Parasedimentitalea psychrophila: one gene and its partner. The protein of the gene in region 1 interacts with the protein of each later gene in a pairwise test. Links are inferred from orthologs where the notes say so. Each region holds a gene or a part of one and is shown on either strand. Other genes may lie near its edges.

Region 1 (3,507 bases):
ACCACCGCGCCCATCTCAAAGTTCTGCTGGCCGATCACCTGTTTGTAGATGTCCACCGCCAGCATATTGAACTGACCGCCGATCACTTTGGGCAGGCCAAAATCGGTGATCACCAGATTGAACACCACAAAGCCAGCCGAGATCAGCCCGTAACGGGCGCTGGGGATGGTGACAGTCCAGAAGGTGCGCCAGGGCGAGGCCCGCAGCGACACCGCCGCCTCGTACAGGCGGGCATCAGAGATCGCCAGCGCGGTTGAAATGATCAGGAAAGCATGTGGAAAGGTGAAGAACACCGAGCCGATGATAATGCCGATCGGGCCATAGATACTGGCGCCGAACAGCAGCTCCTTGAGCATGCCCTGATTGCCGAACAGATAGACCAGCGCAATGCCGGGCAGCAGCGACGGCACCAGAATCGGCGCCATGGCAATCAGCCGGAACGCGCCCTTAAAGCGCATGCAACTGCGGTTCAGCGCATAGGCGAACCAGAACGCCAGGGTGACGGTGACCACGGTGCTGATCACCGCGATGAACAGCGAGTTCTTGATCGAGTTGAACAGAGCCGGGGTTGAGAAATAATTGCTGAAATTGTCCAACCCGGTGGATTTCATCGGCCGCAATTGCACCCGGCGGAAACTGTTGCTGTCCAGCTCGAGCCAGGTGGACTCGTCATGCAGGGTTGAGCCGACGAGGAACCGACCGCCAGGCTGCGCATTGCGGATCTGGTACATCACCGGGCTGCGGAAGCTGAAATCGGGGAATAGTTTGCTCACCGGCAGGCGACCGTCTGATCCGGTGCTGAGATCGGCGTTGTCAAAGACCCCCACGGCAGCGTTCAGATCCGCCGGGTTCAACACCGTGCCGTCAAACACCCCATCCTGATCTGACACCTGCATTTCATATTGTGACAGCTCAAACCGGTAGGTGGAGAAGGATTTGGACAGCATCACGTAGAGCGGCAGCGCCAGGGTCACCACCAGATACAGCGCGATCACAATCATACCGCCGCGCATAACGATGTCATCGCGGCTCAGCTTGCCCTTGATCACCGGTCCGGGTGGCATCGTGGTGAGGTCAGTTGTTGTCTCAGTCATCACACAGCCTCCGGGCGGGCAAAGGCCATCAATCGGTTTTCGGGCAGTTCAACAACCATCGCCTTGCCCTCGCCCAGCTCTAGCCGGCGCACCGCGTTAATAGAGAAATCAGCGATCAGCTCAGAGGCGCCAAAGCGGTCGCTGTGCAGGTGGCAGCGCCAGAACGAGCCGAGGAATTCCATCTCCTTCAACATGACTTCGATGCAATTGCTGTTTTGTGCATCGGGGACAAAGCCAGCCTCGTGCGGGATGATGTCCTCGGGGCGGATGGCGGCGACCACTGGGCTGCCGGCGGCAAATTTATGACTGATGCAGGCATAGTTTTCCGACCCCAACGACAGCTGGCCGTCAGAGGCTACGGTGGAGTCGATCTGGTTCATCTCACCAATGAAGTCGGCGACAAACAGATTGGCCGGTTCGCGGTAGATCTCAGTGGGCGAGCCGACCTGTTCGATCACCCCTTGGTTCATCACCACAATCTTATCGGCCATGGTCAGCGCCTCTTCCTGATCGTGGGTCACCATAACGGTGGTCACGCCAAGTTTGCGCTGTAACTCTTTGATTTCGTGACGCAAATGCACCCGCACCTTGGCATCCAGTGCCGACAGCGGTTCATCCAGCAACAACAAGCCGGGATTGGTGGCAATGGCGCGCGCCAGCGCAATGCGCTGCTGCTGGCCTCCGGACAGTTGCGCCGGGTATTTTTTGCCCTGCTCGGGCAAGCCCACCAGATGCAGTAATTCACTGACCCGCGCGGTGATTTCAGATTTGCCGCGGCCGGTATTTTCCAAACCAAAGGCGATGTTTTTCTCGATCGTCAGGTTGGGGAACAGGGCGTAAGACTGGAACACAATGCCAAAGTCACGCTCGGAGGGAGGCAGGTTCGACACATCCTTGCCATCCTGCAAAACCTGACCCCTGGTCTGTAGATCCAGCCCGGCGATAGCGCGCAGCAGGGTGGTTTTTCCGCAACCCGAGGGCCCCAGAAAACAAATGAACTCGCCCTCGTTTATGTCTAGGGAAATGTCTTTGAGCGCCAGGAAATCGCCAAAGGCTTTCCAGAGGTTAGTGATGCTCAGATAGAGATCACCAGATGCTGTTGCTTGCGTCACGAGATTGGTCCTTCGGTCTGCGCTATGCGCACGGGCCGACACGTCGCGGCCAAGGCCACCGTACGCTGCCGGAATAATTTGGGAGATAGGGGGAACGAGGGGCAAGGTTGCCCCCCGTCCGTCAGTGCTTATTTAGGAGTCAGTTCTTACTTGGGATCTGACTTGCCGTCGTAACGCGACTGCCACTCTTTCAGGATCGAGGCGCGGTTGTTGGCGGCGAATTCAAAATCATTGTCGATCATCGCGTCCAACAGGCCGGCGGGGAAATGCTCCACCGGCTTGGCAACACCGGGATAGGCAACAACCGCATAACCGGTGTTATACATCTCGTTGGCACCCAGGGTGACGGTGAAATCAACCAGTTTCTGCGCTGCTTCCAGATTGGCGGTACCGGCTACAATCGCGGTGGCCTCCATGTCCCAACCAACACCTTCGCTTGGCACGATGATGTCCAGTGGCGCGCCTGCGGCCTTGGATTTGGCACCGCGGAAGGCAAAGGAAATGCCAATCGGGATTTCACCGGCAGCGGCCAGTTTACAAGGCTTGGAGCCGGAGTGGGTATAGCGCGCGATGTTGTTGTGCAGCGCGTCCATGTACTCCCAGCCGCCCTCTTCACCAAAGATCTGCAGCCAGCTGGAGACGTCGAGGAAGCCAGTGCCCGAAGAGTTCGGATTCGGCATGATCAGATGACCGGCATACTGTGGGTCGGTCAGGTCCTGCCAGGATGTTGGCGGTGTCAGGCCAGCCTTTTCGGCCTCAACTGTGTTGTAGCAAACAGAGGCCACCCAGGCATCCATGCCAACCCAAGCGGGTGGGTTGTCGCCGTCGACAAATTTGGCGTCGAGCTTTTCAACACCGGCAGGCGCATAGGCTTCGAGCATGCCTTCGGCCTTGAGCAGCAGCAGCGAGGTCGCCGCCAGTCCCCAGACCACATCGGCCTGCGGGTTGTCGCGCTCGGCCAGCAGCTTGGCAGTAATGATACCCGTAGAATCGCGGACCCAGTTGATTTTAATATCTGGATTGGACTTGTTGAAGGTCTCCGCATAGCGGGCCAGATCCTCGGCCTCGACTGCGGTGTAGACTGTCAGCTCAGTTTCAGCCGCAAGTGATGACGCAAAAAACGCACCCGCGAGCAGAGATGTGAGAGTTGATACCTTAAGTTTCATGTTAGTCTCCTCTGTTAGTCTTAATGAACTTCATGCGGGGTTGTTGATCACCCCTTTGTAAGATCCATGTGAAGCCTTGGTCAGTTTGGCATGATTTTTTAACAAGAAAAATCGATTAAACCTACAACTTCATTA
Region 2 (3,475 bases), 3.8 Mb from region 1 along the record:
GATCTTCCGCTGGAGCAGTCGCAAGCGGCTGCGGCTGTGGGCCAGATCAGGCTGGCGCGGGCCTATGAAGCAGCACTGGAGCCGCATGGGATCAACACCGCTCAGGTTCTGGTGACGCTGGAGGACAGTGAAAACCGTCGCCGCTACCTGAATTCCCGTGCCACCCTTGAGACCCTGTTGGGGTTTGGAGTGGTGCCGATTGTCAATGAAAACGACACCATTGCAACCGACGAAATCCGCTATGGTGACAATGACAGGCTGGCGGCCCAGGTCGCAGTGACGACGGGTGCCGATTGCCTGATCCTGCTGTCTGACGTCGATGGATTTTACAGCGCCAATCCGGCGCTGGATCCAAAGGCCATCCGTTACGATAGGATTGAGCAGATTACGCCAGAGATCGAAGCCATGGCCGGGGAGGGTGTCTCCGGGCTGTCCAAGGGCGGAATGATCACGAAACTGATGGCAGCCAAAGTGGCCACAGCAGCAGGTTGCGCCATGGCCATCACAGAAGGTTTCCACTCAAACCCATTGAAAATGCTGGACGACGGTGCGCCTTGCACCTGGTTTGCTGCGCATACGGACCCCCAGACCGCCCGCAAACGTTGGATCGCAGCGATGAAACCGCGCGGCGAAATCACCATCGACATCGGCGCCGCAAGGGCTTTGAAGTCCGGCAAAAGTCTGCTGCCGGCAGGGGTCACCCATGTGCAGGGCAATTTTGGCCGTGGTGAACCACTGGCCATTCTCGACACAACCGGGCACAAACTGGGGCAAGGGTTAAGCCGTTACACCGGCGCCGAGGCCCGCGCCATTTCAGGGCTGCAGTCGTACCAGATCGAGACCACGCTCGGCTATCCCGGCCGCGCCGCCCTGATCCACCGCGATGATATGGCGCTCTGACTCTTCTTCTTGTTGAAAATACCTCCGCCGGAGGCAAAAAACTCTCTAGCGCCCCACATTGGGAAAGGCCTGCAACTGATGAAAGACATTGAAAACATTCCCGAACTCATGGCCGATATTGGTGCCCGTGCCAAAGCCGCGTCGCAAATTTTGGCCACCGCATCGGGCGCAGACAAGCGCCGGGCGCTGAGGGCCGCAGGTGATGCGGTCTGGGCGCAGCGGGGTGAGATCATCGCCGCCAACCAACGCGATCTGGAATTTGGCCGCGCCAAAGGCCTGTCCGCTGCGATGATGGACCGGTTGATGCTGGACGATACCAGGATCCAGAGCATCGTCGACGGCCTGCGCGCGGTTGCTGAACAGGGCGATCCGGTTGGTCAGATTTTGGAACAATGGGATCAGCCGTCGGGCCTCAATATCCAACGGATTCGCACGCCTTTGGGGGTTATTGGGGTGATCTATGAAAGCCGCCCGAATGTGACGGCTGACGCGGGAGCGCTGTGCCTGAAGTCCGGCAATGCGGTGATCCTGCGCTGCGGATCCGAGAGTTTCCACTCAAGCCAGGCCATCCAGGCCTGTCTGGTCACCGGGCTGACTGCCGCCGGACTGCCGCTGGATGCGATCCAACTGGTTCCGACCCGGGACCGCGCCGCCGTTCAGCAATTGCTGACGATGACCGACTATGTTGACGTTATCGTCCCACGCGGTGGCAAGGGACTGGTGGGGCTGGTCCAGCGTGAGGCGCGGGTTCCGGTGTTTGCGCATCTCGAAGGCATCGTGCATATTTATATCGACAAAACGGCCGATGCAAAGAAGGCGCTGGAGGTGGTGCTGAACGCCAAGACGCGGCGCACTGGCATTTGCGGTGCGGCAGAATGTCTGCTGATCCACCGGGATATATGTGAAACCCTGGGTAAGGATATTCTATCGGCCTTAATGGCTGCAGGCGTTGAAATCCGAGCCCAGGAAGGCCTGCCTGGCCCGGAGAATATGGTGACTGCAAGTGAAGCCGACTGGGGCTGTGAATATCTCGACATGATCATCGCTGCAAAACGGGTGGACAGTATCGAAGATGCAATCTCGCATATACGTCGCCATCATTCCCAGCATACAGACTGTATCATCACCGAAGATCCAGACGCAGTTCAGACCTTTTTCAGCGAACTCGACAGTGCCATCCTGATGCATAATGCCTCAACACAGTTTGCTGACGGAAGTGAGTTTGGCATGGGGGCTGAAATTGGCATCGCCACCGGCAAGATGCATGCCCGAGGTCCGGTTGGCGCGGCACAGTTGACCAGTTTCAAATACCTGGTGCGCGGCAACGGAACCATCCGTAGCTAAAACAAAAGGCGCCTCCGTCCCGACAGGGTTGTAGGCGCCTTTTGGCAGATAGGCCTGCATTAGAAATTGATCGTGACCTTATCCAGGCTTTGTTCAACCCGTACCGTACGCCCCATGGTTTTGGCGACCTCTGGCAGCATGGCAAACTGAACCAGCGCCGGGGTGATCGTGGCGTTGGATTGCCCACCACTGATCCGCGCCCAAAGATCGTCATTCACGTTGATCTTTGTCGCCTCGCCAATCACAGTCCACTTGCCATCGGCGCAATAGACCCTGGCGGTGCCGCCATAGGGCAGGGCAGTTTCAAGGCATTGAAGCGCCAGAAACGAAAGACGAACCTCCTGGCGGTTGCAGGGATCCAGCGGTGACCACTGAAACTGAAGCCGCGCGCCCTTGCACATGTCCTCCAGAATTGAAACGACCTCGGCGCGACCGAGTTGCTGATTGCCGGCACTGCCATAGGCCACTCTGAAGAAACGAATGCGTGCATTGGCATTGCCAACACTGTCTGAAATCAGTTCCAGTTCAGGACCGGCGAGGTCGCCAGACATGCCGAGCAACTCCAGGCCATTGTTGATGGCGCCCACCGGGCTGATCAAATCATGACAGATCCTTGACCCTATCAAAGCCGCCAAATCGACGTTATCTATACCCATGTCTTTCCTCCGAATTGGGCCAATCCGTTATGACCGACCTCAATGCAATTTTAACGCCCGGTATGTTTGTGCGGCACCCTGATCACCCCGATTGGGGGCTGGGGCAGGTGCAGTCAAATATCGGCGGCAAAATCTCCGTAAATTTCCGTGATCAAGGCAAGCTGGTGATCGACGGATCCCGCATTGCTCTGACACCAGTATTTGATCCGTGATAACGGTTGATGAAGAGTTAACGTTTTTGATAAATTTTGCTTAAAATGTTGCTTAATCATCGCAATGCAGTCTATCTGCGCCTGACTTCAATCTGTGTTAGCTGTTGACCATGCCAGACCACCTCCCTGCTTTTACCGTGAAGATTGCTGAAACCGCAGCGGACCTGCAGGCTGCGCAGGCGCTTCGATATCAGGTTTTTGTGCAAGAGCTCGGCGGCAGTGGGGATCTGGTTGACCATCAGCAGGGTTTGGAACGGGATGGTTTTGATCCTTTTGTCGATCACATGCTGGTCTGGGACAATACAAATGGCACCCTGGCCGGGGTTTACCGATTGTTGCGGGAAGATCAGGCAATGCGCGCCG

What was found.
Region 2: the proteins of QPJ95_RS01435 (region 1) and QPJ95_RS19675 interact in binary tests that used the Escherichia coli proteins (3 or more experiments, as listed by UniProt). The link is inferred for Parasedimentitalea psychrophila from one-to-one orthologs.

Annotation. Positions count from the first base shown.
Region 1 is NZ_CP127247.1:290,659-294,165, forward strand. What follows is about bases 151-3,053. They hold QPJ95_RS01435 (putative 2-aminoethylphosphonate ABC transporter ATP-binding protein), read right to left. Parts: upstream 2,207-3,053; coding sequence 1,094-2,206; downstream 151-1,093. Other genes in these bases: QPJ95_RS01430 (putative 2-aminoethylphosphonate ABC transporter permease subunit), read right to left, coding at 151-1,094; QPJ95_RS01440 (putative 2-aminoethylphosphonate ABC transporter substrate-binding protein), read right to left, coding at 2,353-3,053. Also shown: more of QPJ95_RS01430, read right to left, coding at 1-150; more of QPJ95_RS01440, read right to left, coding at 3,054-3,372. UniProt on the Escherichia coli protein: Part of the ABC transporter complex CysAWTP involved in sulfate/thiosulfate import. Responsible for energy coupling to the transport system.
Region 2 is NZ_CP127247.1:4,062,668-4,066,142, reverse strand. What follows is about bases 241-3,111. They hold QPJ95_RS19675 (glutamate-5-semialdehyde dehydrogenase), read left to right. Parts: upstream 241-978; coding sequence 979-2,244; downstream 2,245-3,111. Other genes in these bases: QPJ95_RS19665 (DUF3553 domain-containing protein), read left to right, coding at 2,930-3,111; QPJ95_RS19670 (histidine phosphotransferase family protein), read right to left, coding at 2,304-2,900; proB (glutamate 5-kinase), read left to right, coding at 241-900. Outside these bases: more of proB, read left to right, coding at 1-240; more of QPJ95_RS19665, read left to right, coding at 3,112-3,112; QPJ95_RS19660 (GNAT family N-acetyltransferase), read left to right, coding at 3,223-3,475. UniProt on the Escherichia coli protein: Catalyzes the NADPH-dependent reduction of L-glutamate 5-phosphate into L-glutamate 5-semialdehyde and phosphate. The product spontaneously undergoes cyclization to form 1-pyrroline-5-carboxylate.